DNA from 4 places in the Ruminococcus gauvreauii genome. Region 1 is predicted to be linked to each of the others. Evidence: riboswitches for the same ligand, from Rfam matches in the RefSeq annotation. Region 1 holds a riboswitch; each other region holds the start of a gene.
The links. Region 1 has a riboswitch for cobalamin ahead of NQ502_RS14260 (LysR family transcriptional regulator). Riboswitches for the same ligand answer to the same signal wherever they lie in the genome.
Positions count from the first base shown of each region.

Region 2: linked by a shared signal. The riboswitch ahead of NQ502_RS01310 (energy-coupling factor ABC transporter permease) and the one ahead of NQ502_RS14260 (LysR family transcriptional regulator) in region 1 are both predicted to bind cobalamin.
Region 3: linked by a shared signal. The riboswitch ahead of NQ502_RS04390 (BlaI/MecI/CopY family transcriptional regulator) and the one ahead of NQ502_RS14260 (LysR family transcriptional regulator) in region 1 are both predicted to bind cobalamin.
Region 4: linked by a shared signal. The riboswitch ahead of NQ502_RS12145 (InlB B-repeat-containing protein) and the one ahead of NQ502_RS14260 (LysR family transcriptional regulator) in region 1 are both predicted to bind cobalamin.

Region 1 is NZ_CP102290.1:3,000,302-3,005,232, forward strand. It holds gene NQ502_RS14255 (heavy metal translocating P-type ATPase) at 1-1,647, opposite strand, end outside; cobalamin riboswitch at 1,853-2,035, shown strand; gene NQ502_RS14260 (LysR family transcriptional regulator) at 2,283-3,197, shown strand; gene nikB (nickel ABC transporter permease) at 3,237-4,175, shown strand; gene nikC (nickel transporter permease) at 4,177-4,931, shown strand, end outside.
Region 2 is NZ_CP102290.1:273,078-278,008, reverse strand. It holds gene NQ502_RS01320 (sirohydrochlorin cobaltochelatase) at 1-417, opposite strand, end outside; gene NQ502_RS01315 (energy-coupling factor ABC transporter substrate-binding protein) at 475-771, opposite strand; gene NQ502_RS01310 (energy-coupling factor ABC transporter permease) at 771-1,523, opposite strand; cobalamin riboswitch at 1,662-1,850, opposite strand; gene hemA (glutamyl-tRNA reductase) at 2,077-3,309, shown strand; partial or broken gene NQ502_RS01300 (precorrin-2 dehydrogenase/sirohydrochlorin ferrochelatase family protein) at 3,299-3,775, shown strand; gene hemC (hydroxymethylbilane synthase) at 3,782-4,675, shown strand; gene cobA (uroporphyrinogen-III C-methyltransferase) at 4,684-4,931, shown strand, end outside.
Region 3 is NZ_CP102290.1:896,196-901,126, reverse strand. It holds gene NQ502_RS04415 (DUF1700 domain-containing protein) at 1-263, shown strand, start outside; gene NQ502_RS04410 (DUF4097 family beta strand repeat-containing protein) at 247-1,032, shown strand; gene NQ502_RS04405 (PspC domain-containing protein) at 1,049-1,231, shown strand; gene NQ502_RS04400 (small, acid-soluble spore protein, alpha/beta type) at 1,451-1,639, shown strand; gene NQ502_RS04395 (SGNH/GDSL hydrolase family protein) at 1,644-2,249, opposite strand; cobalamin riboswitch at 2,299-2,494, shown strand; gene NQ502_RS04390 (BlaI/MecI/CopY family transcriptional regulator) at 2,962-3,318, shown strand; gene NQ502_RS04385 (M56 family metallopeptidase) at 3,329-4,681, shown strand; gene NQ502_RS04380 (efflux RND transporter permease subunit) at 4,873-4,931, shown strand, end outside.
Region 4 is NZ_CP102290.1:2,518,728-2,523,658, reverse strand. It holds gene NQ502_RS12145 (InlB B-repeat-containing protein) at 1-2,286, opposite strand, end outside; cobalamin riboswitch at 2,381-2,579, opposite strand; gene NQ502_RS12140 (Ig-like domain-containing protein) at 2,687-4,931, opposite strand, start outside.

The DNA.
Region 1 (4,931 bases):
CCCTTTTTTGGAACCCGCGCCGATCCCGGAAAAGAATGCCAGAGGTACACTGAGAACAAGAGCGCATGGACAGCTCATGACCAGGAAGGTGAGCGCAGTGTAGATCCAGTGCTGCCAGTCACCTGTAATCAGGGAAGGCAGGACGGCAGTTACAAGGGCGAGGATAACGACAAACGGTGTGTAAATCCGGGCAAATCTTGTAATAAAACGGTCAATAACCGGTTTACTGGCTGCTGCATTCTCAACGGAATCCAGGATTCGTGTCACCATGGACTCTGATAATTCCTTTTCAACACGGATTTTCAGCTGACCGCTGGTATTGACACATCCCGACAGGATGGAATCACCGGTTTCTGCCTTGACAGGAACAGGCTCTCCTGTGATAGGCGAGGTATCCAGCTGACTGCTGCCTTCGATGATCACTCCGTCGAGCGGAATACGATCACCGGGACGAACGAGCAGCACGTCGCCGATTCTCGCTTCTTCGGACGGAATCACCAGTACATCGCCGCCTGAGATGAGATTAACGGTTTCGGGGCGCAGATCAACCGCATCCATAATCTGTGAGCGGCTTTTTGAAACTGCCTTTTCTTCGAAGAACTCACCGACGCGGTAGAACAGCATAACACCGACCGCTTCCGGATATTCGCGGATAACAAAGGCACCCAGCGTTGCGATACTCATCAGGAAGTTTTCATCAAATATCTGTCCTCTGGCAATATTCCTGATCGCTGTCCAGATGACTTTCCAGCCAAGGACCGCATAAGCGACAGTATAGATGGGGAGTGTGACGGCAGTTCCAAAGCCCATATGTTCCAGTATTTCACCGGCGATGAAAAGGACCGCCCCGATGATGATTTCTGTCAGGGCGCGGGTGCTTTCCGACATCCCCTTTTTTGCAGCAACGGCTTCATGGCTGCGCACAGAGGATTCTTTTTCGACAATTTCAATACCGTCCTCAATCGCGTTGCAGATCTTCTGAATCTCTGGAATCAGACGCTGCGGCGATTTTGCTGTGAGTTTCAGCTGCTTTGTGGCAAAGGTAATGGATGCACACTCCACATCGGTGAGCTGGTTGATCCGTTGCTCCATCTTTGCAGCGCAGTTGGCACATCCGAGATTCTGAAGGATATAAGTTTTAGTTTTGCTGCTGCCTGCAGAAATAGTATCCTTCGGCACGACGCGAACTTCTGATTCGATGGAGGAGCAGATACTCTGGATCTGTGGAATCAATGCGGCCTGGCCGTCGGCGGATATACGCAGCTGCTTTGTGGCAAACGTGATGCTGGCTGCAGACACACCGGGGAGTTCCTGTATTTTCTGCTCCATCTTAGCTGCACAATTGGCACAGCCGAGATTTTCTAAAATGTAAACGCTCTTTTCGTGGCCGTCATCCGGTAGTTCGGCAGTATTGCCGCTGTGAAAAGCGTGCTCATGATGTTCATGGCCGCAGCCGCAGGACTCATGCCCGTGGTCATGGTGCTCATGCCCGCAGCCGCAGGACTCATGCCCGTGGTCATGGTGCTCATGCCCGCAGCCGCAGGATTCATGGTCGTGCTCATGGTGGTCGTGGTGCTCATGATGTTCATGCCCGCAGCCACAGGTTTCTTTGTGCTGAGGTCCAAGCGATTCTTCCATGCGTTTCATAACTTATCCTCTCCGTTTCTATAATTAAATGATGAAACATATGAATAACTGTTCATATGTTGATTATAAGACCGATCCTGCGAAAAGTCAATATCATTTGTGAAAGTTTTAAAAAATTACTGCACCAGGGGTGATAACAAAATGGAATGGGAAAAACAAAAAAAAAGAGAGAAAAATACAAAAAAGTATGTTATAGTAATTTTGATTTAAAAAGAGTCATAAAAGTTCCTGTTTCAGGATTAATAGGGAAATTGGTGAGAATCCAATGCGATCCCGTCACTGTGAAAAAAGGGTCGACTTCATAACCACTGGATGAAAATATCATATCCGGGAAGGGAAGTAGACAATGCTTTTAAGCCAGGAGACCTGCTTTTATGTGAATGGCAATGCCTACGGTGTATAGGTGTGAGCGAAGCAAATGTAAATTGATTACATGCTTATGCGCACTTATTGTGCGCATTTTTTTATTGCAATGAAGCATTTTTTTTCTGCTTTTTAACCCCTCAGGGGGGATCGCGCTGCAAACACCGGGAGAAAGGCACCAAGAACCTTCCTCCCTTAATTATTTTTGTTTTTATTCTGAAGACGGCGTCAGTAAATTTAGCATTGACTATGGAGAATGAAAAGGGGGACATATGGATATCAAGCAGTTGCAGTATTTTGTGACAAGTGTTGATCTGGGGAGTTTTCATGCAGCAGCGGAGGTGCTGATCACGACACAGCCGAATGTCAGTAAGGTTATCAAGGCGCTGGAAGAAGAGATGGGCATGGTGCTGCTTGTCAGGAACAGAAGCGGGGTTACGCTGACGAGAGAGGGAGAGCAGGTCTACCGGTATGCACTGAGTACGCTGAAGAATTTTGAAATGCTGAATAGTCTAAAGGGAGAAAGAGAAGAGGGACTGACGGTGTGCTGTACACCCAGTAATAATCTGTCAACGCTTCTCGCAGAATTTTACGGGCTGAAAGCGTATAGAAAACCACATCTGGATCTCAGAGAAGGCGACTTTGAAGATATCGTGGTATGGGTGCACCGGAGGAGTGCGGAGCTGGGCTTTACTTACATATCCAGAAGAAATCAGCCGGTATTTGAAGAAAGGCTGAGAACGAAAGGTCTGGAATTCCATGAACTGGCGAAAACATCACTTTTTTTGTTCTGCAGCGAAAAGAATCCGCTGTTCGACAGGCGGTGCGTTTCAGAAAAGGACCTGGAGGCTGTAAAGCTGATTCAGAGAAGAGAGGACATTCACTCTCTGTCGAAGCATTTAGGTGTTTTGAATGGGGAGGGGTTAAACAGATCCGGCAGACAGGAGATCGCCTGTACAAACAGCGATCATTTTTTGATACAGCTGTTGAAACATACAGATTACTGCTCGGTTGACAGCAGTTTTCTAAAAGATAAGTATAAGGAATATCAAATCAAGGCGATTCCTGTCAGAGGAAGCGAAAACAGTGTCTCATTCGGATATATCAAACGAATCAAGGATTCTCTGTCGGAGATGGCGCATGAATTTATCAGATATCTGGAAGAACAGATCGGAAAGGAGAGGTGATATGATAACAAAACAGAAGCTGCAGGAGGATGAAGGATTGTGAATAAGAAACAACTGGGAAGAAGATTGATACAGATTTTAGTTGTGCTGTTTGGCATCAGTTTTTTTACTTTTGGGCTGACGTATCTTTCTCCGGGGGACCCCGCGGAAATCATGCTGACTGAGTGCGGGAACGTGCCGACTCCGGAGCTTCTCGAACAGACACGGGCGGAACTTGGCCTGGACAAACCGTTTCTCATTCAATATGGAACCTGGCTGAAGGGTGTTCTGACCGGGGATATGGGTACTTCTTATTCTATGAAAGTACCTGTCGTGGAAAAACTGACTTCTTGTTTCTGGCCGACCCTGAAACTGGCATTGTTCTCACTGATCATCATGCTGGCTGTGTCCATTCCACTGGGGATTCTGTCGGCTGTATACCAGAACCGATGGCCGGATTACCTGGTGCGGGGGCTGACCTTTATGGGAGTCTCAATCCCAAGCTTCTGGGTCGGTTTGATTCTGCTCAGTATTTTCGGTGTTACGCTCAGATGGGTTACCGTATCGGGGGGAAGTACGGATTTTAAATCACTGATTCTTCCTGCGGTAACGCTGGCATTTTCCATGTCGGCAAAGTATACCCGGCAGGTACGCATTGCAGTGTTGGAAGAACTACGGCAGGACTATGTGACGGGAGCAAGGATGCGGGGCATCAGAGAGAGTACGATTCTCTGGAAGCATGTGCTCCCGAATTCCATGCTGCCGCTGGTCACACTTCTGGGAATTTCTCTGGGGAGTCTGCTCGGTGGTACTGCAGTTGTTGAAATCATTTATAACTGGCCGGGACTGGGAAGCATGGCGGTCAAAGCGATCTCCTGCCGGGATTATCCGCTGGTACAGGGATATGTGCTGTGGATTGCGCTGCTGTATATGGGAATTAATCTGCTGGTGGATCTCTCCTATAACCGGCTGGATCCCAGGCTGAAGGAGGAAAGATAACGTGAAGATACTGAAGTTTCTAAAGTCTCATAAACAGTTTACGATGTTTTCTGTCCTGGCATTGATCATTGTAGGTGTGGCGTTACTGGCACCGCTGATCTCTCCGCATGACCCGTATGATGCGGTGATGTCGGATTCTTTAAAGGCACCGGACGGCACGTATACGTGCGGGACAGATAAACTTGGCAGAGATGTACTATCCAGGGTGATCTATGGCACCAGGTCATCCCTGACGATGACGCTGATCCTGGTGGCGGTGATCCTGGTCGTCGGTACGGCTCTCGGTGTGATCGCCGGTTACTTTGGCGGTGCGGTCGATGCTGTCATCATGCGGCTGGCTGATATGATGATTTCTTTTCCGGGACTTGTACTGGCGATCGCGATAGCAGGTCTTCTGGGGCCCAATATGGTCAATGCCGTGATCGCGATAGCCGCTGTGAGCTGGACAAAGTATGCGAGACTGGCGAGGAGTATGGTTCTGAAGATTAAGAACAATCTGTATATGGAGGCGGCTGTCGTAACCGGAACCAGCACAAAAAACATAATTCTGAAACATGTGCTCCCCAATATGATCACGACGATGGTTGTGACTGCTGCAACAGATATCGGCACGATGATGCTGGAGCTGGCAGCGCTGTCTTTTCTGGGCTTTGGGGCCCAGGCTCCGACTCCGGAGTGGGGGCTGATGCTGAATGAGGGCAGAACTTACATAAGCAAAGCGCCATGGCTTATGATCTATCCCGGTATTGCAATTGT
Region 2 (4,931 bases), 1.4 Mb from region 1:
ACGGAGGTGGGAGAAATGCGCCGCGATGGTGTGTACTACATGATGATTGTCCTCCTCGGTTGTGAGCAGCGGGTTGCCGAAGGTTATGGATGAGAAGGAAGACTGATACATCAGTGCATCCTCCGTCATCAATTCATTTTCGATACCGTTGATCACGTGAGTCGGCTGAACGATGACATCCGTAATACCGTCATCACGCATTTTCTCCATTGCCTCTCTGACATTCAGGATCTTGATGCCGTCACGCCGTAACAGCTTCGCCATGATCATTTTACTGGTCCAGGCGCGGTAAATCTGATAGTCAGGGAAAGCGTCTGCAATCTCTTTTTCAATAGCGTCAATTGTTTTTTCTCTCGTTTCGGCAAAACTGGTACCAAAGCTGACAACCAGAATTGCTTTTTTGGATGCGTCCGGCATGGGGCGTGTTCCTCCTGTGTTTTCTACTTTCATTTGTGGTGATGATGCCATTAGGCGTCATGTCCGTTTAGGTTCGTGTTTTTTTCTCTCTACCAGGCGTCCCATGACGAATCCGAAGACTCCGGCACCGAGACCGGCCTGAAGGCAGAAGAGAAGACTTTCAATTTCTCCGCTGGCAGGCTCCATGATAGGATCAGCCCAGGTTTCATAACCCGGCTGAATCTCCTCGATCATCTCGGATGCCGCACCGTCGGCACCGCCGAACTCGGCGCCGCTTTTCAGAAATAAAGGTACGACAGCGATCACAACAACGAGCAGCAGAAGTATCAGTACAGTTTTTGTGTTTTTAGTCATTATGCATTCCTCCCTCTTAAAAATCCAAGATCTGAAAGTTCAGACTTGGCGTAAGATTCCAGACCGATGATCACGATAGCGGTCAGGATACCTTCTATGATTGCAAGCGGTATCTGAGTGGCCGCAAAGATAGCCAGGAATTTCCCGAGGGAAGCGCCGAATCCGCCGTCAGCGGATGGATATGCGATTGCCAGCTGGACGCTGGTGACCACGTATGTAAACAGATCTCCGAGGAAGGCTGCCAGAAATACAGACACCAGCTTCGGTACTTTCAGTTTATTGCAAAGCTTGTAGATTCCATAGGACACCAGAGGACCGGCGATCGCCATGGAAAATGTATTTGCGCCAAGAGTGGTAAGACCTCCGTGTGCGAGCAGAATTGCCTGGAAGACCAGAACGATCAGTCCGACAATGCTGACAGCGGCGGGACCAAAGAGGATCGCACCGAGACCGGTTCCTGTCATGTGTGAACAGCTTCCTGTAACAGACGGAATCTTAAGTGAGGACAGGACGAAGGCATACGCTCCCACCATGGCCAGGATCATGATCAGTTTCCGGTTTCCGGAAAGTGTTTTCTTTATGGAGAAGAAACCTGCGATTAAGAATGGTACGCAGACAACTCCCCAGGCAATGCAAAACTTGGCCGGGAGATAGCCCTCCATAATGTGCATCGCGTTTGCAGCCGGCAGAATTCCAAACGAGAGTGCAAAAACTGCGGCGATTAAAACAATTGTTCTTTGTGACTTTGTCATAATTTTCTCCTTTCTCATTTTTACAAAAAAAGAACGCCGTATCTAAGGAATCCCACTTCACATAGACAGGCGCACTGAAACGGCAGCATGTTAGAATTTGCCGTTTCCTTACACCAGGCCATCGTTCGTAACCGGGGTGTAAATCGCTTGTGAAGGGCAGGCTTTCTGACTCAGGCGTCACCACCGTATCTTGCCTTCCCAGTTTTCACCAGTGACATCATAAGATACGGCTCTTCCATTACAGCGGCGGGACCGTGTGAGACTTGCACTCACTTTCCTCTTACCCTGCGGAGAAATACGCAGGCTCCACTTCACATTCAATTCTATGATAAATTTTATCGCGTTGTCCGTCTAATGTCAAATGAATTTTTTAAAACAGTTCAGGACGGCGGGAAAATAGGTGTAAAAACATCCGATGCTTCTTGCCGGGCTGTTAGCCGGGCAAGAAGATGCACCGTCCTGAATAGTTACGAATTTCTTAAAATTAGAAAATAGATTTTGCATTTTTAAAAGTATGTGCTATGATGGGGAGGAATAAATTCTGGAGGAACAAATGATGAGTATTTGTATGGTGGGTATTGATCATAACAAGGCATCTGTGGATGTAAGGGCATTATTCTCCTTTACGAAGAAGAATGCAGCTGCTGCCATGGAACAGCTGAAATGCAGCGACGGCATATTGGGATGCATCATACTTTCAACTTGCAATCGTATGGAAATCTGGGCCAGTGTGGAAGAAGAGTGGGAAGGTTCACTCGTGGAAGAACTGTGCATCATCAAGAAAGTGGATCCGACACAGTTTGGTCAGTATTTTGTCATGCGTGAGAGAAAAGACGCGGTGAACCACCTGTTCCATCTGACCTGCGGGCTGAAATCCCAGATCCTCGGGGAGGATCAGATCATTACCCAGGTAAAAGATGCACTGTCGCTTGCACGTGAGAATTATATGACTGACAGTGTACTGGAAGTATTGTTCCGCATGGCGGTGACGGCGGCAAAAAAAGTAAAAACGGATGTTACCTTCTCAAGAGCAAACGTTACGGCGATGGACCGTGCAGTTTCCATGCTGAAAGAGCAGGGCTATGAGATACAGGGAAAAACATGCATGGTGATCGGAAATGGAGAGATGGGAAAACTGGCTGCACAGACAATGCAGAGGGCAGGTGCTGCGGTGACTGTCACAGTACGGCAGTATCGGAGCGGCATGGTAACGATTCCGAAGGGATGTGCCCGGATCAATTACGGAGAGCGTATGGATCTGCTGCCAAAATGCCATGTGGTAGTCAGTGCGACAGCAAGTCCCAATTTTACACTGACACGGGAACTGCTCGGGGAAGCGGATCTTACGCATGATATTATTTTCATCGATCTTGCTGTGCCCAGGGACATCGAACCGGCCATCGGTGAGATGGAACATGTGACGCTGTATGACATCGATGATTTTCAGATCACGGCGGTCGGTGACTATCTGAAGGATTCCTTTGACCAGGCTGAGGCGATTCTTCTGGAACAGCAGAAAGAATTCTATGACTGGTATGACGGCAGGGATTTGATCCCGAGGATTCAGGAAATCCAGGAGGACGCGGCGACTGATCTGGAGCTGCGCATACATAAGATCCTTGGCAAACTTCCGCTGGAGGACAAAGAGAGGGAGACACTCAGAAAGTCAATCGAACTGGCGGCAGGGAAAGTAGTCGGAAAAATGATCTTCGGACTGCGGGATTCGCTGGAAAAAGAAACATTTTTAGCCTGTGTGGAAGGGTTGGAAAAGCTGTATGAAGAGTAATGGACAGGCGTATTTTCCGCTTTTTGTGGATTTGTCAGAGAAAAAGATCGTAGTGATCGGTGCAGGAAAGATCGCGTCGCGCAGGATCGGGACACTGTCGGAATTCACACGGAACATTGTCGTGGTTGCACCCCGTTTTGATGAGCGTGTGCTGACACTGGCAAAAGAAGGACGGATAAAAATATGTGAGAAGAAGTATGAGAGAGAGGATCTATACGGGGCCGATATTGTGATTGCCGGCACGGATGACGAGGGGCTGAACGAAGACATTTACAGTGTATGCAAATGCCTGGGCATATTGGTAAATGTCATCAGCGACCGGACGAAATGTGATTTTCATTTTCCCGGCATTGTCAAAAGAGATACGCTGGTGGCGGGGGTCAATGCGGGAGGCAGGGACCACGGCAGGGCAAAACGCGCCAGGCAGGCGATAGAAAAAGCACTCGACGATTTTACAGGAGGACGAATAACTATGGCAGCACCGGAAAAATTTTGTGTTGGCAGCCGGGAGAGCAAACTCGCGGTGATTCAAAGCGAGATGGTGATCTCATATATAAAAGAAACGTGCCCGGAAACAGAAGTTTCGCTGTTGACGATGAAGACGACCGGCGATATCATTCTGGACCGGACGCTCGATAAGGTGGGAGGAAAAGGGTTGTTTGTCAAGGAGCTGGACAAAGCTCTGCTGGACAGGCGCAGCGACCTCTCCGTACACAGCCTTAAGGATATGCCGATGGAAGTTCCGGATGAACTTCCGGTCGTTGCATTTTCGAAGAGGGAAGACCCGAGAGATGTTCTCGTATTGCCGCAGGGGGCAGAAGAAATCGATTTCTCAAAACCTGTCGGCTGTTCCAGCCTGAGAAGAATTCTGCAGCTTCGGGAACTGTTTCCGCAGGCAGAGTTCAAAAGTGTGCGAGGAAATGTGATTACCCGCCTGGCAAAACTGGACAGCGGGGAGTATTCTGCGCTTGTGCTCGCTGCGGCAGGCCTTAAACGGCTCGGACTCGCGGGTAGAATCAGCAGATATTTTGAACCGGAAGAGATCATTCCTTCGGCGGGACAGGGGATCCTTGCGCTTCAGGGCAGAGCAGGTGAGGATTACTCGTTTCTGGAAGGATTTTCAGATCTGGACGGAACGTATGCGGCATTAGCAGAACGTGCGTTTGTGCGGTACCTGGATGGAGGGTGTTCCTCGCCGGTGGCGGCACATGCGGTCATTGAAGACAGGATGATTCGCCTGACGGGACTCTATTATAAAGAGGAGACGGGGGAATACATAAAAGGCAGCAGAGAGGGATCCGCAGAGGATGCCGAATTGCTCGGCGAAGAGCTTGCCAGAGAATTAAAAGAAAAGCTGGAAGGGTAGGGTAAGACATGCAGACAGGAAAAGTTTGGCTGGTGGGTGCCGGCCCCGGAGATATCGGATTATTTACATTAAAGGGACAGAAAGTACTGAAACAGGCGGAAGTCGTGGTATATGACAGCCTCGTGGGCGACGGTGTTCTTGCCATGATACCGGACAGTGCGCGGACGATCGATGTCGGGAAACGCGCAGGTAACCATACGATGCCCCAGGAGCAGATCAATCAGGTCCTGCTTGAGGAGGCGAAGAAGGGGTATCG
Region 3 (4,931 bases), 2.0 Mb from region 1:
TTGCCGCTGCGGGAATCGGTCTGGCAGCAGGAGGGATTGCAGCCTTTGCGGCGGGAGTCGCAAAATGTATCGTATCACCCGCGAATGGACTGATCTCTATCGGTACCGGCATGGTGCTTCTGGCAGTAGGACTTTTGCTTTTTGCAGTGTTCGTCTGGCTGACTTTTAAAGTCACTCCAAGGGTTTTCCGGTCAGTGATCAACTGGTTTTCAAGAATCATGCACCGCGGAAGAGGAGGTGAGTCTGATGAAAAAGCTGTTTAAAGGGGTTTTCATCGCATGCGGAATCCTTATGATCGCCGGGATCGGACTGGGACTGGCGGGATTGATCATGGGAGGCACATTTGAGGGAATTTCTGTCCCGTTTCACTACAGAGGAATCTCGGACATCAGTGAGAACATCACCGGGGCAGCCAGTGCAGATGCCGAAGACATCCGCCGGATCAGAGTGGATATGAAGGCTGGAAAGTTTGAGATCGAGCATGGCAATTATAAAGATATTCAAGTTGACGCCGATCAGTCCAGGACAAAGATCAATGTGAGCACGGAGGGAGATACACTTGTGGTCAGCAGCAAAGGCCGCTGGGGAAGTAAGGGCGGTGTCGCGAGAATTTATCTTCCGGATAACATGGATCTGAAAAGTGCGGAACTGAATATCAAGGGCGGGAGCCTGGAAACAGATCGCCTGACTGCACAGGAAGTGACTGTAGATGCAGGAGGCGGGGAATTCGTGTGTGACGGACTTATTAGGGCGGAGGATGCGGACTTCGAAGTTGGGGCCGGATCCATCAGTATTGCTCTGCTTGAGAGCAGCGAATCGGATTTTGACTGTTCAGCCGGGCGGATCGCATGCACAATGACGGAAAGTATGGCTGATTATTATTTTTCGGGCGAATGCAGCCTGGGGCGTCTTTCCTATGGGGACCAGGAGTGGCATGTAAATGACGACATAGAGATCGGAAGTGAAGCAGCGAAAAGAACGATCGATGCGAAATGCAGCGTGGGAGATATCACGATTGATTTTGAAAAATAGATAAGGAGGAATCGTAATGGAAAATAAGAGATTATATCGTTCATCAACAAATTACATGCTTGCAGGTGTATGCGGCGGAATTGCGGAATATTTTAACATTGATCCAACACTTGTGAGACTCGGCTGGGTATTGTTTTCATGCCTTGGAGGTTCCGGAATTCTGGCATACATTATAGCCGCAATTATTATTCCAAAATAGTAACTATTCAGGACGGCGTATCTTCTTGACCGAAAAAGCCGGTCAAGAAGCATCGGATGTTCATCCAATGTGGAAATTGGTGCGTAAAAGCGACTTACAAGCAAGCTTGACGCAGCTTTCTGCACCAATTTCCCCGCCGTCCTGAACTGTTACCCGAAATAAAGAATAAAACAGAAAAAAAAGGTCATACTCCAAAGAGAAAAGGAGTGTGACTTTTTTATGAAGAAAAATAAGGATATCGACCTACATCAAATATCTCCGGAAGAACAGCTGAAATATGAGATCGCTGAGGAGCTTGGACTGCTGGACCGTGTACTGGAAAATGGATGGAGGACCCTTTCAGCGAAAGAGACAGGAAGGATCGGCGGCCTTGTCACAAAACGCAAGCGCGAGATGAATCAGGAGTAATGTGTTACAGAAGCGGGGCGGCACATGCAAGCCATGACGAGGCAAGCAGACGGCTGCCCGCTTCTGACAGATGAATGCCGTCCGTGGTGAGGATGGAATTGCCGCGGTCATCATTTTGTGCATTCATCCGTTCATGGAGAGGAAGAAAGACAGCGCCGAAGCATGAAGCCAGTTCCTGGAGAATTTCACTTTCCTGACGGATAAAGGGATGCCAGCACAGGTATTGTGCTGGTGATGAGAAGATAAAGGGCTCCAGTAAAATGAGAGAAGGGATTCCGGACGATGTGATATTCTCCAGAATACGCCGGCAGTACCGTGTGAATTCTGCGGGAATTCGCGGACGGTCCGTATACAATTCAACCGGGATATCGTTTACCCCGACGAGCAGGGTGACAAGATCAGGGGCAAGCGCAAGGCAGTCCCGATCAAGACATTTGCATACGTCCTCGGACGTAAAACCGTCGTGGCCTCTGTTTATGATTTTATATTTGTCTGCTGGCAGCATTTCACGGACCACTGACACATAGCCGTCCCCCAGATCAAAGGGAGATTCTGTAAACAGCCGGTGACTGTCGGTGATGCTGTCACCGATAAAAAGAATTTTTTTCATGGAAATACTTGACGCCTTTCTTCAGGTATGGTAAGATTTACTTGTATAATTCCATATTACCACAGTAAGTGCATCGGGGAAACAAAAGTTTTTTTGATGAAGAGGGAATTGGGTGCGAATCCCAAGCGATCCGGTCACTGTATTTAGGGAGCAATATTTCATAATCCCATTGTACGAGAGTATGAGAAGGGGAAATAGAGCGATGATCTATAAGTCAGGAAACCTGCTTATTGTGTACAAGGTTGAAACTTCCGTGCAAAGTTTAACATCCTAATTTGTCGTATGACAAATTTCGTGTCTACTTTCATTAACGGAGTAGGCATTTTTTTATGGAATGCCAAGAATAAACAAACGGCTAAGGACCTTAATAATACGGATTATGCAAAGATTAAACGGCAGGGTGAATGCTTAGGTTAGTAAACAGTTAAATTGAATTATTTTTCCTCCGCAACTAAAATAATTTCAATATTTCCTCTTAACTGTATAAACGCTCGTGATTGCACCGAAGCAGCCTCATCCACTTTAATGACATGCAAAACGCTGTGTGGGATAAAAACCACACAGCGTTTTGTGATGTCAATAATCCTGAATAGTTGCCTGGATTTATTAAGAAAAAATAAATCCTGTAAAAAGGATTGACTTCTCTGGTCTACTGCTGTAGACTAAAGGCATGCTAGCAGTCTATTGCAGTAGACGAAAGGAAGTAAATCATATGATGAAGTTTTTTGATTCAGAACTGAATGTAATGGAACTATTGTGGAAAGAGGGTGATATGACAGCGAAACAGCTTGTGGAGAAACTGAACAGGCAAGTTGGGTGGTCGCGTACCACCACATATACGATTATAAAGAAACTGATTAATAAGGGAGCAGTGCAGCGCTCGGAGCCGGACTTCATGTGTCATGCGCTGATCAGCAGGGAGAAAGCACAAAAAGCGGAAGTGGATCAACTGATTGATAAGATGTTCGACGGGTCATCTGGCCTGTTGATCAACACGCTTCTGGAACGAAAAGACCTGCCTGAACACCTTGTGGAAGAATTGAGAAGGATTGTAAAAGAGACGGAGTGAGGATGAGATTATGAGTATTCTGCAAATGAATCTTTCGGCGGCATGTATCATTGCTGCCATAATCGTGATGAGAACAGCGGCGCTTGACAAACTGCCGAAGCAGTTGTTTCAGCTCCTGTGGCTGATACCGGTGATTCGTCTGTTTGTACCATTCTCATTTTCGTCGCCCATCAGCATATTCTGCCTGTTTGAACGAACGCCTGTACAGGAAATGACAGGTTCTTTTCTGTCATCCGGATCGATTGGCGGCGGTAAAGCTGATCTGGCACTGCGCAGCGGATCGTCATTTTTGTGTATGGCTGTATGGATAACCGGGAGCGTAATCCTGGCTGCCTGTTTCACGATCGTGAATGTACAGAGCAGACGGGGATTTGCTTCTTCTGTGCCGGCCGGAAACGAAAATATTGACAGATGGCTGGCACAGCACAGAATAAGGCGGCAAATCAGTGTCAGAGTGAGTGACAGAATAACAACGCCATTGACATATGGCGTGGCAAAACCTGTGATACTGCTTCCGGCATCACTTGAATGTTCGGGTGAGGCACAGCTTAACTATGTCCTGCTCCATGAGTTTCTGCATATCAGAAGGCTGGATATCCTGAAGAGTATCGTTATGCTGATCACGGTATGCATATACTGGTTTAACCCAATGGTATGGATCATGTATGTTCTGGTCAACAGGGATATCGAGCTGGCATGTGACGAGGGAGTATTAAAAGAATCGGGGATAAGCACCAGGGCGTCTTATGCGCTGACGCTGATCCAGATGCAGGAAAACAGGGGAGGAGCGGGTTTGGCGAAAAGTTTCAGCAGATATGCGATCAAAGAAAGGATTGAATCTATTATGAAATATAAAAAAGCGTCGGTCACCGCAGTTGCAGCCGCATTGGCACTGGCAGCGGGGATCACAACAGCGTTTGCATCGAGTGCAGCCGCGACAGAGACAATTAAGGCAGAAGAAATGGAGAGTTCAGTTTCGAGCGAATCTGTCGATGCCGTACTGGAAGCGGAGGAGCAGGAGGGACCGAGAACTGAGTCTGTATCGGGTGCAGCCGCGGCAGAAGCGATAAAGGCAGAAGAAACGGAGAGTTTAGCTACGAGTGAATCTGTCGATGCCGTGGCGGAACCGGAGAATCAGGAGGGATCGAGCACTGATCAGGTGGAATACGCGACGATAACTGCAGATGATGACGGCGAAAAGTCATCCGACGGTTACGACAGTGATGTAGCCGCAGTGGAAGAGGCTGAAGTTCATGTCGATGGAAAAGCATGGAGTGGGACGATAACTCAGGAGAATAAAGAAAAAACCGTACATGATCTGCAGGAGACACAGAGTATACTGGAAGCGGAGAATGTACAGTAGGTGACAGCAGAGGAGCTGCCCGGCATTTTATGCATGGGCAGCTCGTTTGCTATGACAGGGCCTGCTATGGAATGGGAAACTTTCCGGAAAGCGTCAGAATATGCATACACACTTGACATTTTGATGTGATAATGCGTATACTTACTTCAGAACCGACCGGTCGGTCGGAAAAAGATAAGGGGAGTATCAGTATGCTATCTAAGTTCAGTGTGAAAAAGCCATATACCGTCGTGGTTGGCGTGGTTCTGAT
Region 4 (4,931 bases), 480 kb from region 1:
CAGCAGTTCAAAGGCTGCACGAGCTTCAGCGATTACCGTTTCTGATTCCAGCGTCACCTCGCCGATTCCCCGGATCAGAGCCGCTGCCGCATCGGCCGCTTCCTGGTTTTCCTGTAAGATAACCAGGCTCTCTTCCGCTGCGATCAGGTCGGCATAGTTCGTCACATAAGCCTTATCTTCCTCCTGCAGGGCATCATACGATTCACGCGCCTCCCTTATATAAGGTTCACGGTCTAAAGTCACCGGCATGCCGATGTCCGTGATCAGACTGATCACCACTTCCGCCTGGTCCATACTTGCTTCTAATTGTTTCAGCGCCTCTTCAGCAGATACCAGCTTCTCATAATACGCGCGGCAGGTAAGATTCTTTTGTTCCGTCACACTCATACTGTCATAGATCGCACGCGCCTGGCGGATGACAGAGCGGTCAGAAATTCTGATTTCCTTTCCCAGACTTGAGATCAGTACTCCAAACGGATTGATTTTGTCAAATGACACCCTCCAGCCCGCGTAATATTTCTGATCTCCATACGTCCCTTTCGGAACCGATGTCACGGTTGTCCCGGACAATTTATCAGCGGCGGAAGCACTCAGATACCAGCCGTTGAAAATGCAGCCCTCTTTCGTGATCTCATCTGCTGTCGGCAGAACGATCTCGGCATCCATCGGTGTGAACATGTCCGGCACCGTTACACCTTCCGACAATACTCCGCCGTTTAATTCCAGTTCCAGTGAAAAATCAATCTGACCGAACATGGCATACAGGGTCACATCCTGTTCCGGCATGGAAAGCGTTTCCCCCGGCCGGTACGTCGTTCCCGTTCCGTCCGCCTTCGTGTTCCATGCCACAAACGCCTCATCCCCCGTGGACTGCACAACCGGCAGCAGGACTTCCTCATACGGAGCGTAAGGTTCCGTACCTGTCGCTGCAGAGCCATTGCCATCGTAAGTGATATTGTATGTTTTCGCTGTCATCTGCGTATAACTGCCGTCCGTCATATCGGTCATATCATACAGTTTATTCTCTCCGTTCAGAAAACGGTCGTAGGAAATCAGGGCGTAAAGCGCCTGATCCGTCGCCATTGGATTGACCAGATCACCGCTTCCGCCTCCTCCGTCATCTCCCGCCGTGACGTGTTTGAATCCTCCCACCGCTTCGCTGGAACCGCTGTTTTTCTCCCAGTGCATCAGAATTGCGTCGATCATATTATTGCAGCGTGTGCCGTCCCATACGGCGCCTTTTGTGACAAACCCACATTCTTTTCCTATATTGGAGAGCACAACGCTTTCAGATAGCGGATCGATGCCAAGCTCCGTCAGGGCTACGATCACCTGAGTCGTCGACTCGGTATTGATGTCGCTTCCCCAGCCCTTAAAGCCCCCATTAGCCAGCTGCATCTGGTGCAGCGTATAGATACCGCGTTCCACCGCTTTGATAAACTCCGAATACGGTGTCGCTGCGCCGGACTCTTTGTATTTCAGTTCATCCAGATAATAGGGTGCCATTGCCTGCAGCGCCATTCCTGTGATGTCGGCATCAGCGCCGTTCTCAGCCGCATTGGCGTCATTCAGTGCCCAGCCTCCGATCGTCTTGTCCGAATTCAGGATCTCATGGCGCACGATATAATCCAGCATACGGCCTTCGGTGTTGATATCGCCTTCCTGATAATCAGAAGGTGTCTCGTACAGCTGATACCCGCCGGTATTCAGGGCGATCAGGCTGAATATCGGACCGTTGAGCCCCTGCCAGTACGTGTCATTATATGATTTTGACAGCTTATCCAGGAAGTCATAGCCTCCCACATCTGCCGGTGACTTGCCGAGTGCGCTCAGTGCAAGTATCACCCTGCACCACTCTGTAATCTTATATGCATGAAGTTCGCCGTTCTTACTCTGTACTGTTTCAGTCATACGCTGATAATAGTTTTGGAAATAATCATCCGGTATAAAGTTCAGATAATCCATTCCCGTATACATCCCGCGCAGCAGACTCATCACTGTCCATTCGCCGGCATTTGTGCCATAGGCCGGCTTTTCCACTGTCTCAAGTTCATATCGCGCGGCAGCATTGATATAAAAGCGCAGACCGGGCTTTTCATCTTCCCAGAATCTCAGCTGCTGGAAATTGTCATCCGCATCTGCACTTGCATTCCATGAAACCGCACCTGCTTCCATCAGGCATGCTGACATCGACAAGATCAGGACCAGCATGACCGCAGTCAGCCTGTGTATACAATGCCGCACGCTTCCCCTTCTTCTCAGATTATTTTGTTTTTTCCTATCCATAATTCGTCTCCTCCCTGCCGTAAGTCACTGTCCATATACATGTTTTACTGATTTTTGGCAACAAAAAAAGCATATTTTCTTCACCCGAAAATATTACTTGATTCGATCTATGGCAGTTCTCCTGACTTCGCTTCATCCTTGGGAATGCCTTCCCAGGCTCCTGGCCCAGTGGTATATCACTCCTTCGTCCGCGTTACAGTAGTGGTGACTGTTCCGGATTCACACCGGATTCTCTTTTAACGGATTTCTGCTTTCCTCCCTGCCGAAATCCGACCATAAATACTGATCTTATGAAATTGCTTACAGTATAGCACATCCTTTTTTTCAAGTAAACTGCAAAACCTGCACTATTTTCCCAAAACGGCGGGGTATTCCAAATTGGAATCCCCCGCCGCATTCATTAGTTGATACTTCCTTTTGTTTCAGTTGAGTTAGCGCCCAAAATCTTATTGCCGTTCACGGTACGGTATGCGCGCACCACATACGTATAGGTAATCCCCTTCTTCAGGCCTTTTTCCGTATAAGCTGCTGTATTTCCATTGCCGAGTTGTGTGACGAACTGATATTTCCCTGTTTCCGGATTCCTGCGGTAGATCTGATATCCGCTGGCTCCGTTCACCTTGCTCCAGCTGATCTTCAGGCTGGTAGAGGAAGCTTTTCTGACCGTTACATTTTTCACCTGTGCCGGTACTGGTTTTCCGCTCAGTATATCGCTGTTCGCACCAATGTATTTCGTGTTTTTCACCGTACGATATGCACGTACCACATAGTCATACGTATTTCCGCATATCAGATTGTAATGCATATAGGACGTTGTATTTCCATTTGCAATCTGTGTGACGTATTTCCACGGGCCGCTTTTGGAGGTCCTGTGATAGATCTGATATCCGCTGGCTCCGCTCACCTTTTCCCAGGTAAGTTTCAATGTCTGAGACCCCCAGGACTGAACTTTGGAAATCACTGTTTTCTCCGGCATCGCTTTGCCTGTGATTCCTGATTTCACATAATCTCCAAGCTGTTTCTCACCTCCAAGCGTATACACGGCACGCACAGTGTAAGTATAAACCGTTCCCGTAGTCAGTCCGGTGTCTCTGTATGCCGTTGTTTCGCGTCCGCTCACAGCTGCGATCTCTTTGTAACTTCCTCCTGCTGTCTTTCGGTATACCTGATACCCTTCTGCACCGTTTACGGATTTCCAGGTAACATTCACCGTATTATAATTTACTGACTTTACAGAACTTAATGTTACCGGACTTCTCATCACTTCCTGCAGTTCATACAACTTATCCTCTGCATCAAACAGCTTCTGATCATTCTCTACATATGCTTTCTGCATTCTGGTCAGTTTGTTGTAGGCTGTACGGGCTGTTTTAATTACATCCTCACTGTCAAGCGTCACCTCTCCGATCTGATCGATCAGTCCTATGACCTCAATTCCTGCCACCTCATCCCCGGAGAGCGTCACAGTAATTTCACAGGTCGCAAAGGCGTTTCCTGCTGTTCCATAGATGCTTGCGCTTCCAACTCCAACTGCCTTTACGATACCATTTTTGACTGTCAGCACGTCCGTATTGCTTGACGCCCAGCTGAACTTGCTCATATTGCCGTCCGCAGGCGTAAAATCAATAGTATCCAGAGAGATGCTGCTTCCTTTCAGCATACCGATTCTCGATGCACTGATGGTCACGTCCGTAACCGGGTTTGGCACCTCAACTTTACAGGAATACACGTTTTTGTTCTTCAGCTCTGCTGTAATTGTTGTTTCACCAAAGCCTACAGCTTTTACACTTCCGCTGCTCGAGACGGTCGCCACATCCTGATTGCTCGAGTTCCAGGTAATCGATCCCGTATCTCCTGATGCCGGCCATTTTATAATCTCATACAAAAAGTTTTTGTTCGCCCCTTTTGCAATCTCATAGACCGCCTGCGGGAACGCCACTGCTTCGATAAAGTTCTCATCTACGATTACTTCTGTGGAAGCCGTATGGCTGCTTCCGTCCTTCGTTTTGACAGTCAGCGTGATGACTGCTGACCCTGCCCCCCTGGACTTAACGGTTACGCTTGATGTGCTTGCCGACTCTACGGTCACGATGCTGCTGTCACTTGACTCGGCGCTCACCGTCAGCACATCCGTATGATCAGCCGGAGAAGTACTGAAGCTCAGCCAGCCTGATTTTTCAAGTCCCTGTATTGTTGTGCTCTCCTCCTTGAAGTATACACTCTCCACCGGAATCACTGCCGCCGTCACTTCACACACCGCCGTCAGACGCTCGTCATACGTTGCTGTGATTGTTGCCGTCCCTTCGCCGACTGCTTTTACACTGCCATAGCTGCTGACGGTTGCAACCGTTTCATCCGATGAGCTCCATTTCAGTCGTTTTGAGTCATAATCCGACGTGGACGGAGCTGCCTGCACCGACAGCGATGATGATTTTCCAATTCCCAGCTGCAGTTTGTCCTTATTAAGTGCAATACTCTCTACAGCAGGCACCTCGTGGACATTGACAACGCAGGTAGCTGAGAATTCACCCACTTCTGCTGTCAGATTTACCGTGCCCGCCTTCTTTGCAGTAAAGCTCCCATACATTGAAGAGCCCGTCACTTCCAGGATCCCGGTATCACTGCTTGTCCATTTCACAGAGGTT